DNA from 3 places in the Klebsiella sp. F11 genome. Region 3 is predicted to be linked to each of the others. Evidence: predicted binding sites of a transcription regulator. Region 3 holds the regulator's gene; each other region holds the start of a gene.
The links. The regulator LexA, encoded in region 3, represses DNA repair genes until DNA is damaged. The targets are predictions, from matches to a motif close to TNCTGTATGTACATACAGNA.
Positions count from the first base shown of each region.

Region 1: AC1M2H_RS29480 (DinI-like family protein) is a predicted target of LexA. The motif match lies at 2,067-2,086, and genes of this name have one in related genera.
Region 2: uvrB (excinuclease ABC subunit UvrB) is a predicted target of LexA. The motif match lies at 1,444-1,463, and genes of this name have one in related genera.

Region 1 is NZ_JBWYFE010000003.1:46,752-50,902, reverse strand. Features, by position in the region: gene AC1M2H_RS29505 (hypothetical protein) at 46-267, opposite strand; gene AC1M2H_RS29500 (DNA methylase) at 267-968, opposite strand; partial or broken gene AC1M2H_RS29495 (hypothetical protein) at 1,040-1,302, opposite strand; gene AC1M2H_RS29490 (hypothetical protein) at 1,351-1,554, opposite strand; gene AC1M2H_RS29485 (hypothetical protein) at 1,663-1,893, opposite strand; gene AC1M2H_RS29480 (DinI-like family protein) at 2,099-2,344, shown strand; gene umuD (translesion error-prone DNA polymerase V autoproteolytic subunit) at 2,341-2,790, shown strand; gene AC1M2H_RS29470 (Y-family DNA polymerase) at 2,802-4,073, shown strand.
Region 2 is NZ_CM160060.1:3,892,853-3,897,003, reverse strand. Features, by position in the region: gene bioD (dethiobiotin synthase) at 1-151, shown strand, start outside; gene AC1M2H_RS19265 (ABC transporter ATP-binding protein) at 93-815, opposite strand; gene uvrB (excinuclease ABC subunit UvrB) at 1,553-3,568, shown strand; gene pmrB (two-component system sensor histidine kinase PmrB) at 3,820-4,151, opposite strand, start outside.
Region 3 is NZ_CM160060.1:5,269,271-5,273,421, forward strand. Features, by position in the region: gene AC1M2H_RS25890 (CsbD family protein) at 85-294, opposite strand; gene dinF (MATE family efflux transporter DinF) at 421-1,737, opposite strand; gene lexA (transcriptional repressor LexA) at 1,808-2,416, opposite strand; gene AC1M2H_RS25905 (diacylglycerol kinase) at 2,631-2,999, opposite strand; gene plsB (glycerol-3-phosphate 1-O-acyltransferase PlsB) at 3,129-4,151, shown strand, end outside.

The DNA.
Region 1 (4,151 bases), on a different replicon from region 3:
GGTGTTTTCTCCGTGATTCAGTGGGGCGGCCTCGCCGCCCGGGGTTCAGTCCTGAAAACTTTCATCGAGCATCAGGGCTTCGTTGTAAGCCTCATTCAGCAGGGTGTTGATGCGTCGCAGGCTCTGCCCGGCCAGCCGTTCAGTCAGTCCTTCATGCCGCCAGTGATAACGGTCTTCCAGCACTTTGAGGGTGGTACGCAGGTCGCACATGCTGTTGACCAGTGCCGCCACCTCGCGGCGAAGGGCTTCGTGTCCGTCGTAGTTCATCAGGCGGCCTCCGGCATCCACTCTTCGTTCGCCGCCGGGGTGTTGACGGCGCGGCGCATCGCGGCCAGCCGTTCGGCCCCTTTCCGGTGGTACTGCTCCAGCATTTCGATGCCGATATAGCGGCGTCCGGCGCGGTATGCGGCGACGCAGGTCGAGCCGCTGCCGGCAAACGGGTCGAGGACAATCGCCCCCGGGGCACTGAATGACTCAATCAGCGGCTGTAGCGCTTCCACCGGCTTCTGGGTCGGATGCAGCGGATTACCCGTGTACGGGAAAGGCAGCACGTCCGGCAGCGGTTTTTCAGGCGGCACCGGGCGGCCTTTGGCGAGCACGTAGGCCCCTTCATGGCGGTAATCCACAAACCCGCGACGCCCCTTCGCGCTGCGGCGGTTGGAGGCATAGGTTTTGGTGAACACAATCTGCCCCACCGCGTAGAACCCCGCCGCTTTCCACGCCGCCATAAAGCGGTCAACGCGGTTCCAGCCGTAGAAGCTGACCATCAGCGCGTCTTTTTTCAGCACGCGGTACATCTCAAGGGTGGCAGGCTCCAGCCATTCATCGGTGACGTCGCCGGCAATCTGGCGGCCTGAACGATCCTTAAAGCCGACGAGGTAAGGCGGATCGGTCACAATAAGGTCAACGGCACGGTCGGGAAATCCGCGCATCACGTCAGTACAGTCCCCGAGAATGAATCTGGACATGGCAGCACTCCTGTAGTCAGAGGGGGCAGGAGGCATCACCGCGATACCGTTCCCTGCCGCACGCTGCCTGTTCATCGCGTCCGGTCACGGGTCAGGCCGACTGTGGAATATCGCAGCCGTCAGTCTGTTCGACGGCGAGAATATGCCGCAAAAGCGGCTTGAAGGGCGTTCCTTAGAATGGCGAGGGACTGGCGTAAACTGTCAACGACGCCGGGCCGGAGCGGAAAAGCCGCCCGTCCCGTACCAGACCGGACGCGAGACACTGGCAGCGTGCGGCAGTCTCATTCCCCGCGACGCCGTCGCGGATAAAAGCGGAGCCGGGATGAGGCGACAACCTTTGCCGGGGTAAAAAAACCGGGCAGAACGCCCGGTCAGGAAAAGGTCAGCGGGTGATATCCCGCCAGTCATCGCCCCACTCGTCGCTGACGACTGGCGCCTCCGGCTTACCGAAGACACGCCAGGTGTCGAGGAACTTCAGACCGTGCAGGATACGGGTCTCCAGGTCATCGAGCGGAATGATGCTGTTAAACCAGACGTCGCCGTCCGGATACAACCACCTGTGCCCGTCACCGGCACATCTGTCCACAATGCATCTGTTTAACCCTGTGGATAACCTGAAGGCAGGCTGCGGAGAGCCACGGAAAGACAGGCGTCACAACGACTGTTCCTTTTTTGAACAGCCGGAAGGGAATAATCAGCGGTGCCGGGATGTATCCCCGGCCACAGACAGGCCGATATACACGCCTGCGCCCCAGATAACCTGCGACAGAACAAAAACCCACTGCGGGACGTCGAACACCAGAAGCGGGAGCAGGCAGAGGGTCACGGTCAGTATCAGCCGGCTGCCGAATTTTCTGCGTACCGGTTCACGGCTGTCGACGGGAACGCCGGCAAACCGGAGAACATTTCTGAAGCCGGGTGACATAAAGCGCTCCTCGGGGAAAAAAACACATCGGATATCTGTATATGACAGGATACCTGCGCCTGCGCAGTCCTGACACCCGCTTTTCCGCCACTCGCTCTTTTCGCCATGACAGCAGGGGATCAGCACAGACCTGCATAAAGAGGCTTGCAAATTCTGCCGAACGGAAAAATAATAGCTGTACATCCATACAGTAATGAGGTGCATCATGTTACAGATTTCCGTTCGTTTTTCTCCGGAGCAGGTGAAAGCCATGCGCAGCGGTACCTTTGCCGCACTGCAGCAGGAAATTGAGCGCCGCCTGACACCACGCTACCCTCAACTTTGGCTGAATATCGGGAAAAGCTCGCAGACTGCGCTGGATGTCAGCGGCGCACGCAGCGACCAGGAAAAGTCAGACATCATGAACATGCTCGAAGCCATCTGGCAGGACGACACATGGCTGCCGGAATGAGTCGCAGGGAGCCCCTGTTTGACCCGGAGGCGGTGTTCACGCTTCCGGCCGCCCCCTCTTCCCTGCAGATGCCCCTGTTTGCGGATGCCTGTGCGGCGGGTTTCCCGAGCCCTGCCGGGGATTATATTGAGCAGGAGCTCGATTTAAACAGCCTGTGCATACGTCACCCTGCCGCGACCTACTTTTTACGCGCCAGCGGGGAAAGCATGAAAGACCTCGGTCTGTATGACGGCGACATTCTGGTGGTGGACCGGGCGGAAACCGCCGTGGACGGCGACGTGGTGATTGCGGAGGTGGACGGCGGATTTACCGTGAAGCGGCTGCGCCTGCACCCCCGCCCCGCCCTGGAGCCGATGAATCCCGCTTATCCGACGCTCTGGCCGGAAGAACTCACCCTGTTCGGGGTGGTGATGCACTTCATTCACCGTACCCGGGCCCGCCTGTAAGGAGTGCAGGTATGTTTGCCCTGGCTGATGTGAACAGCTTCTATGCCAGCTGCGAGAAAGTGTTTCGCCCGGACCTGCGCGACAGGCCGGTGGTAGTGCTCAGCAACAATGACGGCTGCGTCATCGCACGCAGCAGGGAGTCAAAAATGCTGAAAATCCCGATGGGCGCCCCCTGGTTTAAGGTGAAGGCGCTGGCGGAAAAGCACAACGTGGCGGTGTTCTCCAGCAATTATTCGCTTTATCACAGTATGTCAGAACGCGTGATGCGCTGTCTTGAGGACCTGTCACCGCGCGTGGAGCAGTACAGTATTGATGAGATGTTCCTCGACATCGCCGGCATCGACAACTGCATCGCCTTTGAGGATTTCGGTCGTCAGCTGCGTGAGCATGTTCTCCGCCATACCGCACTGACCATCGGCGTCGGGATGGGCCCCACGAAAACACTGGCAAAATCCGCCCAGTGGGCGTCAAAAGAATGGCCGCAATTTGGCGGCGTACTGGCATTAACGGCAGGAAATCGCCGCAGGACGGAGAAACTGCTCTCGCTGCAGCCGGTGGAGGAAATCTGGGGCGTCGGACGCCGCATCGGGAAGAAACTGAACACGATGGGCATCACCACAGCGCTGCAGCTGGCGCGCGCGGATCCGGCCTTCATCAGAAAAAACTTTAACGTGGTGCAGGAGAGAACGGTCCGGGAGCTGAACGGAGAGGCCTGTATTTCGCTGGAAGAAGCCCCTCCCCCGAAACAGCAGATTGTCTGCAGCCGGAGTTTTGGTGAACGCATCACGGAATATGACGCGATGCGCCAGGCGGTCTGCCAGTACGCGGAGCGGGCGGCTGAAAAGCTGCGCGGTGAGCGGCAGTTCTGCAGGCATATCGCCGTGTTTGTAAAAACGTCACCGTTCGCTGTGAGCGAACCGTATTATGGAAATCTGGCCAGCGAGAAGCGGCAGACCCCCACGCAGGACACCCGGGACATTATTGCCGCAGCCGTCAGGGCACTGGACCGGATTTGGGTGGATGGCCACCGTTATGCAAAAGCGGGTTGCATGCTCAATGATTTCACGCCTACCGGGGTTTCGCAGCTTAACCTGTTCGATGATATTCAGCCCAGAAGCAACAGTAGCCAGCTGATGAAGGTTCTCGACGGTATTAACCACTCAGGGCTGGGGAAAGTGTGGTTTGCGGGACGAGGTATCGCTCCTGACTGGCAGATGAAAAGAGAAATGCTATCACCGGTGTACACAACCCGCTGGAATGAGCTACCGGTAGCCCGCTTCTGATCGCACTTGACCCTCATGTCAGTAAACTCCCGCCATGCTTATAGAGGAACACTAGGTGTCGGGACGCAGGATTATCAG
Region 2 (4,151 bases), 1.4 Mb from region 3:
CCTCAAACGGCTGCTGGCCGCGCCCATGCTGGGCGAGATCCCGTGGCTGGAGGAGGCGTCGTCGCGGCAGGATCTCGGCCGATATCTCGATCTTAGCGCGCTGGATCGGGCGTCATCCACTTCGCCAGCAGCGGTTCATCCAGTTCCATAACGTCGCCCTGCGCCACGCTGCGCCCGCGGTGCAGCAGGCAGAAGCGGTCGGCCACCCGGCGAATAAACGGCAGGTGCTGCTCGGCGAGCAGCACCGTTAAGCCGATATCCCGGTTCAGGCGCACCAGCAGATCCCCCAGCTTATGCATAAAGTGCTGTCCGCTGCCGCGCGACGGCTCGTCGAGTATCAGCAGGCGCGGTCGGACGATCAGCGCCCTCGCCAGCGCCAGCTGATACCTGTCGTCTTCCATAAGCGCGGCGCCCTTGCTCTGGCGAAGGGCGTAGAGCTGCGGAAACAGATCGTAAATCTCGCTGCTCACCACGGCGCCGGGCGTCCCGCCTGCCGCCAGCGCAACATGCAGATTCTCTTCTACGCTGAGCTGGGTAAAGATGCGCCGGTCCTGCGGCACGTAGCCGATACCGATGATGCTGCGTGAATGAGCGGAGAGCGGCATCAGGTCGCAGGGCGGCGCCCCGCGCTCCTGCCAGGTGATGCTGCCGCTGGCGACCGGGAGATTTCCGGTAATACAGTTGACCAGAGTGGTTTTCCCCATTCCCTGGCTTCCCATCACGCAGGTGCACTCTCCTGGCCTGAGCTCAAGATCGACGTTCCACAGCGTGTGCTGGCTTCCATAGTACTGATTGACGGCGCGTAGACTCAACATAGACGTTTTCTCCTTTTTGGCGACGACGAGCGGGACAAACATTCTGCAAATCTCTTGCCAGGAAAAAGAAGTGACGGCATTTTTCTGCCAGAACAGGTCGCGCCTGCAGCCCCGCGCAGGGATCGGCGAAGCGGCTGCACTCTCCCGGTGCTAAGCGGCGTGAAACGTGGTGCAGAAAGAAGCAAAAAGGCGGCCGTCTTTAGCTGATAAACATCAAAAATAATTCAATAATATTTTTTAGCCGCGCGTTTTTGTTCGGCGGACAATTTCGGCCGGGTGGCAGAGGTCATGGCCTGCAGCGAGTTATCCACTATTCCTGTGGATAACCTTGTGTATTAGAGTTAGAGAACTTGCGGTAAGCTAGAGATTACGCGGCCTGCGGCGGAATTGGCGCGAAACCCGTCTTTTATTAAATTCTGTTTTATATCAATTGGTTGTATAAAATCAATGGCTGTAAGGAAAGTGTCACCTGCTGCCATAAAAGATTCATCGCCTTGCTTGACAAATGTTAAATGACAAAATTTTCTGGGGATAACCTTACTCAGCGGCGGATTATTCCACAAGACGGTCTTTTTTTGCTCAAATGTAACCGCCTGACGCAGGGTTTACAGGGCAAACAATAATACGATACTGGTTTTATATCCAGTATTATTTATTGGCAAAAGCGGCGGCGGCGAGTAGAATTAAACACCTGCTGTTTCGCGCCGGGCGCTTCATCCTCCTTCAGGGTCAGACATATGAGTAAAACGTTCACGCTGCATTCCGCTTTCCGTCCCTCTGGCGATCAGCCGGAAGCCATCCGCCGCCTCGAAGAGGGGCTGGAAGATGGCCTGGCGCACCAAACGCTGCTGGGAGTAACCGGATCGGGGAAAACCTTCACCATCGCTAACGTCGTTGCCGACCTGCAGCGTCCGACGATGGTGCTCGCGCCTAACAAGACCCTGGCGGCGCAGCTGTATGGCGAAATGAAGGAGTTTTTCCCGGAGAATGCCGTCGAGTACTTCGTCTCCTACTACGACTACTACCAGCCCGAAGCCTACGTGCCGAGTTCGGACACCTTCATCGAGAAGGACGCCTCGGTCAACGAACATATTGAGCAGATGCGCCTGTCGGCAACCAAGGCACTGCTGGAGCGCCGCGACGTCATCGTGGTGGCCTCGGTCTCGGCCATTTATGGCCTCGGCGATCCCGACCTGTACCTGAAAATGATGCTGCACCTGACTACCGGCATGCTGATTGACCAGCGGGCGATTCTGCGCCGCCTCGCGGAGCTGCAGTACACCCGCAACGACCAGGCGTTCCAGCGCGGGACCTTCCGCGTTCGCGGCGAGGTCATCGACGTCTTCCCGGCCGAATCGGACGACATTGCCCTGCGCATTGAGCTGTTCGACGAAGAGGTTGAACGTCTGTCGCTCTTTGACCCGCTTACCGGACAGGTGGAATCGTCCATTCCGCGCTATACCATCTACCCGAAAACGCACTACGTTACTCCGCGCGAACGTATCGTTCAGGCGATGGAAGAGATAAAAGTCGAGCTGGCGGACAGGCGCAAGGTGCTGCTGGAAAACAACAAGCTGCTGGAAGAGCAGCGCCTGAGCCAGCGTACCCAGTTTGACCTTGAAATGATGAACGAGCTGGGCTACTGCTCGGGCATTGAAAACTACTCGCGCTACCTTTCCGGACGCGGGCCGGGCGAGCCGCCGCCGACGCTGTTCGACTATCTGCCGGCGGATGGCCTGCTGGTTATCGATGAATCCCACGTCACCATTCCGCAAATCGGCGGGATGTATCGCGGCGACCGGGCGCGTAAAGAGACGCTGGTGGAGTACGGTTTCCGCCTGCCGTCGGCGCTGGATAACCGTCCGATGAAGTTTGAGGAGTTTGAGGCGCTGGCGCCGCAGACTATCTACGTTTCGGCGACGCCCGGCGCCTATGAGCTGGATAAATCCGGCGATGAGGTGGTCGATCAGGTGGTCCGTCCGACCGGCCTGCTGGACCCGGTCATCGAAGTGCGTCCGGTGGGCACTCAGGTCGACGATCTGCTATCGGAGATTCGCCAGCGCTCCGCCATCAACGAGCGCGTGCTGGTGACGACCCTGACCAAGCGGATGGCCGAAGACCTGACCGAGTACCTCGAAGAGCACGGCGAGCGCGTGCGCTACCTGCATTCGGATATCGATACCGTCGAGCGTATGGAGATTATCCGCGATCTGCGCCTCGGCGAATTCGACGTGCTGGTCGGGATCAACCTGCTGCGTGAGGGGCTGGATATGCCGGAGGTTTCGCTGGTGGCGATCCTTGATGCGGACAAAGAGGGCTTCCTGCGCTCCGAGCGTTCGCTGATCCAGACCATCGGCCGCGCGGCGCGTAACATCAACGGTAAGGCGATTCTCTACGGCGACAGAATCACCGCCTCGATGGCGAAGGCCATCAGCGAAACCGAGCGGCGTCGTGAGAAGCAGCAGCGCTACAACGAAGAGAACGGCATCATCCCGCAGGGCCTGAACAAGAAGGTGGTCGATATTCTGGCGCTGGGCAGCAGCCTGGCGAAGACCAAGGCCAAGGGGCGCGGCAAGTCGCGTTCACCGGTGGAGGCGGATACGCCAGCGCTGACGCCAAAAGCGCTGCAGCAGCGCATTCACGAGCTGGAAGGGCAGATGATGCAGCATGCGCAGAACCTGGAGTTCGAAGAAGCGGCGCAGATCCGCGACCAGCTGCATACGCTGCGGGAGCTGTTTATCGCCGCGTCGTAGGCCAGCGGCCGTTGCCGCCAGCCTGGGGCCGCGCGGAACGCTCGCGACCTACGGGCAGCGCCTGCGGATGCGCGCGCCGCCCGGGCCAAAATGGCAAATAAAATGGCCCGCTGGGCCGGATCTTAATATCCGCTTAATCTTGTTCAGGGACACTATCTCCATTCTAATGAGGATAGCGTCATGCAAAAACTACACTTTCACCAATATCTGGCCATCACCTGCGCCTTTATTATCGTCGTCGCCTTCTTCCATCAGTGGGTGCTGACCTTCTGACGCGAAGGCCTGGGGAAGAGCACCCAGGCGCGAACGCCGGGGCCCGGCTGGCGGTTATGCAAAAAGAACTGGGTATCGTGCAGCTGGGCGATACGGGTGACGATGCTTAATCCCAGACCAATGCCGCCGTAGCGGCTGTCCATGCGAACAAACGCTTTGCTCAGCTCGCCGCTTTTCGCTTCATCAATTCCCGGACCTTCGTCCTCCACCGCCAGAATCGGCGTTGACCCTGCCTGAATCGATACCCGGATCGTTGAATCCGTCGGACTATAGCGGTGCGCGTTCTCCACCAGATTACGCAGCACCACGC
Region 3 (4,151 bases):
CCACAGCGGGAATCAGGGGATTTCGCACATCCTTGTCGCGTTCGGGCAGGCAATAACAAAGGGTTAGCGCTCTAAATTTGCTCGCTACCAGCGATAGTCATTTTTGCTTTCCCAGTCGGACACCTCTTTCTCCGCCCGATCTTTAGCGTAACCGTAACGCTCCTGGATTCGACCGACCAGCTGATCGCGCTTGCCCTCGATGACGGTCATATCATCGTCGGTAAGCTTGCCCCACTGCTCTTTTGCTTTACCTTTTAACTGTTTCCAGTTACCGCCGATTTCGTCTTTATTCATGATTCAGTCCTCATCGTTCGGTGAGTTAACAGCCCGCTGTGTGCCGGACATAGAGTTAACTATAGATGAGAATGCTGGGTTGATTTTATTATTCGGAATCTTTAACCATATTAAAGACAGAATGCGTTATGAAAACCAGGTTCCGCGCCGCCAGTGCCGTCGCCAGATCAGCGCCAGCGACAGGCCCCGCAGCGCCAGGAACACCGTCAGCGCCAGCCACAGGCCGTGGTTACCGAGCACCGGCAGAGTCAGCAGGGTTAAGGCAAAGCCCGCAGCGGCCACCGCCATGCTGTTACGCATTTCGCTGCCGCGCGTCGCGCCGATAAACATCCCGTCCAGCAGATAGCACCAGACGCCAATCACCGGCAGAATCATCTGCCAGAACAGATAGCGGTCGGCGAGCTGCTGGAGCGAGGGTATCGAGGTCAGCAGGGCGATAATCTGCTCTCCCGCCACGCTGTAGATCAGCGCAAAAGCCAGCGCGACCATGCCAGATTGTCGGCAGGCGGCACGCCACACCTCCAGCAGCCTGCTGCCATCGCGCGCGCCGTAGGCCTGCCCGGAGTGGGCCTCCACGGCGTAGGCAAAGCCATCTAACGCATAGGCGGTGAAGGTGAGCATAGTCATCAGAATAGCGTTCACCGCCACGATATCGCCCCCCAGACGCGCGCCAAACACGGTCACCGCGCCAAAGCAGAACTGCAGCAGCAGGGAGCGCAGCATAATGTCGCGATTCAGGGCCAGCAGCCGCCGGATATCGCCGCGCCAGGCGCCCTTGAGCATAGCGAACGACACGCCGCGCAGCGTCAGTACGCGTTTCGCCATCAGCAGGCCAATGATAAAGGTGGCGTATTCGGCGCTCACCGTCGCCAGCGCCGCGCCCTGCACGTTCATGTGCAGGCCCATCACCAGCCACAGGTCGAGGACGATATTCAGCAGGTTGCCGACAATCAGCAGGATCACCGGCGCGCGGGCATACTGGACGCCCAGCAGCCAGCCCAGCAGCACCAGGTTCGCGAGCGAGGCCGGGGCGCTCAGCCAGCGGATTTCGAGGAAACGCCGGGCCTGCTCCAGCACCGCTTCGCTACCGCCGACGATATGCAGCGCCAGGTTAATGAGCGGCATACGAAACAGAACGATCAGCAGACCGGCGGCCAGCGCCAGTCCAAGCGGCTGCACCAGCGCGCGCGCCAGGCGAACGGGATCCTTTGCGCCGAACGCCTGCGACGTCAGGCCGGTGGTGCTCATGCGCAGAAAGAGCAGCAGCATGAACAGAAAGCTGGTTGCCGTAGCCCCGACCGCCACGCCGCCCAGGTAAACCGGGCTATCAAGATGGCCGATAACCGCCGTATCCACCAGCCCCAGCAGCGGGACGGTGATATTGGAGAAAATCATCGGTAGCGCCAGGCGCCACAGGGCCTTATCAGCAGCGTTAAAAAACATGGAGAAGAGCCTGAGCGAGGAGAGACAGCGCAGCATCACGCATCGGACGATGCTGCGTCAGAACAGAGGGTTACAGCCACTCGCCGTTGCGGATGACGCCGACGGCCAGTCCTTCAATAGTGAAGTTTTGCTCGCGCAGGTTCACCACGATCGGTGAAAACTCGCTGTTTTCCGGCAGCAGTTCGACGACGTTACCCTGCTTTTTCAGGCGTTTAACCGTCACTTCTTCGTCGATACGCGCAACCACCACCTGTCCGTTACGCACGTCCTGCGTTTTGTGTACCGCCAGCAGATCGCCGTCCAGAATACCAATGTCTTTCATCGACATACCGCTGACGCGCAGCAGAAAGTCGGCGCTCGGCTTGAACATGGCCGGATCGACCTGGAAGTGGCCTTCGATGTGCTGCTGCGCCAGCAGCGGCTCGCCGGCGGCGACGCGGCCAATCAGCGGCAGGCCGGGCTCTTCTTCAGTCAGCAGGCGGATGCCGCGGGAAGCGCCGGAAACGATCTCGATAGCGCCTTTACGCGCCAGCGCTTTCAGGTGCTCTTCCGCCGCGTTTGGAGAACGGAACCCCAAGCGCTGAGCAATTTCCGCACGCGTCGGCGGCATGCCCGTCTGGCTGATGTGATCCCTGATGAGATCAAACACCTCTTGCTGCCTGGTCGTTAACGCTTTCATCCCGCCCCCTGGGTGTATATACAGTTATGCTGTGAGTATATACAGCTAACGGTGATTTTGGAATCAAATTTCACACAAAAATCAGGAGATTCTTTTCTTTTGCCGCCCGCTACGGCCGGTTAGCACGGAGGAAGTTGCGGCGAAGCGCTGCTGCTCCACGCGGCGCAAAAAAAGCCGCGCGGAGGGCGACCGGGCGGCCTGATGCTGCGGAGGCTTAGCGATAGTGCGCCCACAGCAGCGTCACCCAGACGATCAGCGCGATGGCGATCGCCAGAAATACCGCCGCAGAGCCCATATCCTTCGCCCGTCCGGAAAGCTCATGGTGCTCAGGGCCGATCCGGTCCACCACCGCCTCAATCGCGCTATTAAGAATTTCGACTATCATCACTAACAGGACCGAGCCTATCAAAAGCACGCGCGTAACGGCGTCAACATCCAACCAGCAGGCGATCGCAATGGCAATAACGGTGGCGATACCTTCCTGACGAAAGGCGGCCTCATTTATCCATGCCGCACGAAAACCTTTCCAGGAATACCCAGCCGCTTTAATGATTCGGGTTAACCCGGTGGTATTATTGGCCATCAAAAGAACCTTTTTATGTAAATGACGTCAATGAGTGTACGCGTTTGCCGCGTGGCAACGGAAATTTTGCGCACTTTCTGTTATTCTTGCCGCGCATTTGCATGATTAACCAGAGGCTTCACATCGTTTATGTCCGGCTGGCAACGAATTTACTATAAATTACTGAATTTACCATTACGGCTGCTGGTAAAAAGCAAGTCTATTCCCGCAGAACCTGCTCAGGAACTGGGACTGGATACCTCGCGTCCGATTATGTACGTTCTGCCCTATAACTCGAAGGCAGACCTGCTGACGCTGCGCGCGCAGTGCCTGGAGCACGATTTAGCCGATCCGCTCGAACCGCTGGAAATCGACGGCACCCAGCTGCCGCGCTACGTCTTTATCCACGGCGGCCCGCGCGTCTTTACCTACTACACGCCGAAAGAAGAGTCCATCAAGCTGTTCCACGACTACCTCGATCTGCACCGCAACCACCCTGACCTCGACGTGCAAATGGTGCCGGTTTCAGTGATGTTTGGTCGTGCGCCCGGACGCGAAAAGGGCGAGGTCAATCCGCCGCTGCGCATGCTTAACGGCATTCAGAAATTCTTCGCCGTGCTGTGGCTCGGCCGCGACAGCTTCGTGCGCTTCTCGCCGCCGGTGTCGCTACGCCGAATGGCGTCCGAACACGGCACCGATAAGACCATTGCCCAGAAGCTGGCCCGCGTGGCGCGTATGCACTTCGCCCGCCAGCGCCTGGCCGCCGTCGGCCCGCGCCTGCCGGCGCGTCAGGATCTGTTCAACAAGCTGCTGGCGTCAAAAGCCATCGCCCGCGCGGTGGAAGACGAAGCCCGCAGCAAGAAAATCTCCCATGAGAAGGCGCAGCAAAACGCCATCGCGCTGATGGAGGAGATCGCCGCCAACTTCTCCTACGAGATGATTCGCCTGACCGACCGCGTGCTGGGTTTTACCTGGAACCGCCTGTATCAGGGGATTAACGTTCATAACGCCGAGCGCGTGCGCCAGCTGGCGCATGAAGGACACGAGATCGTCTACGTTCCGTGCCACCGCAGCCATATGGACTACCTGCTGCTCTCTTACGTGCTCTACCATCAGGGGCTGGTGCCGCCGCATATCGCCGCCGGCATCAACCTCAACTTCTGGCCGGCTGGG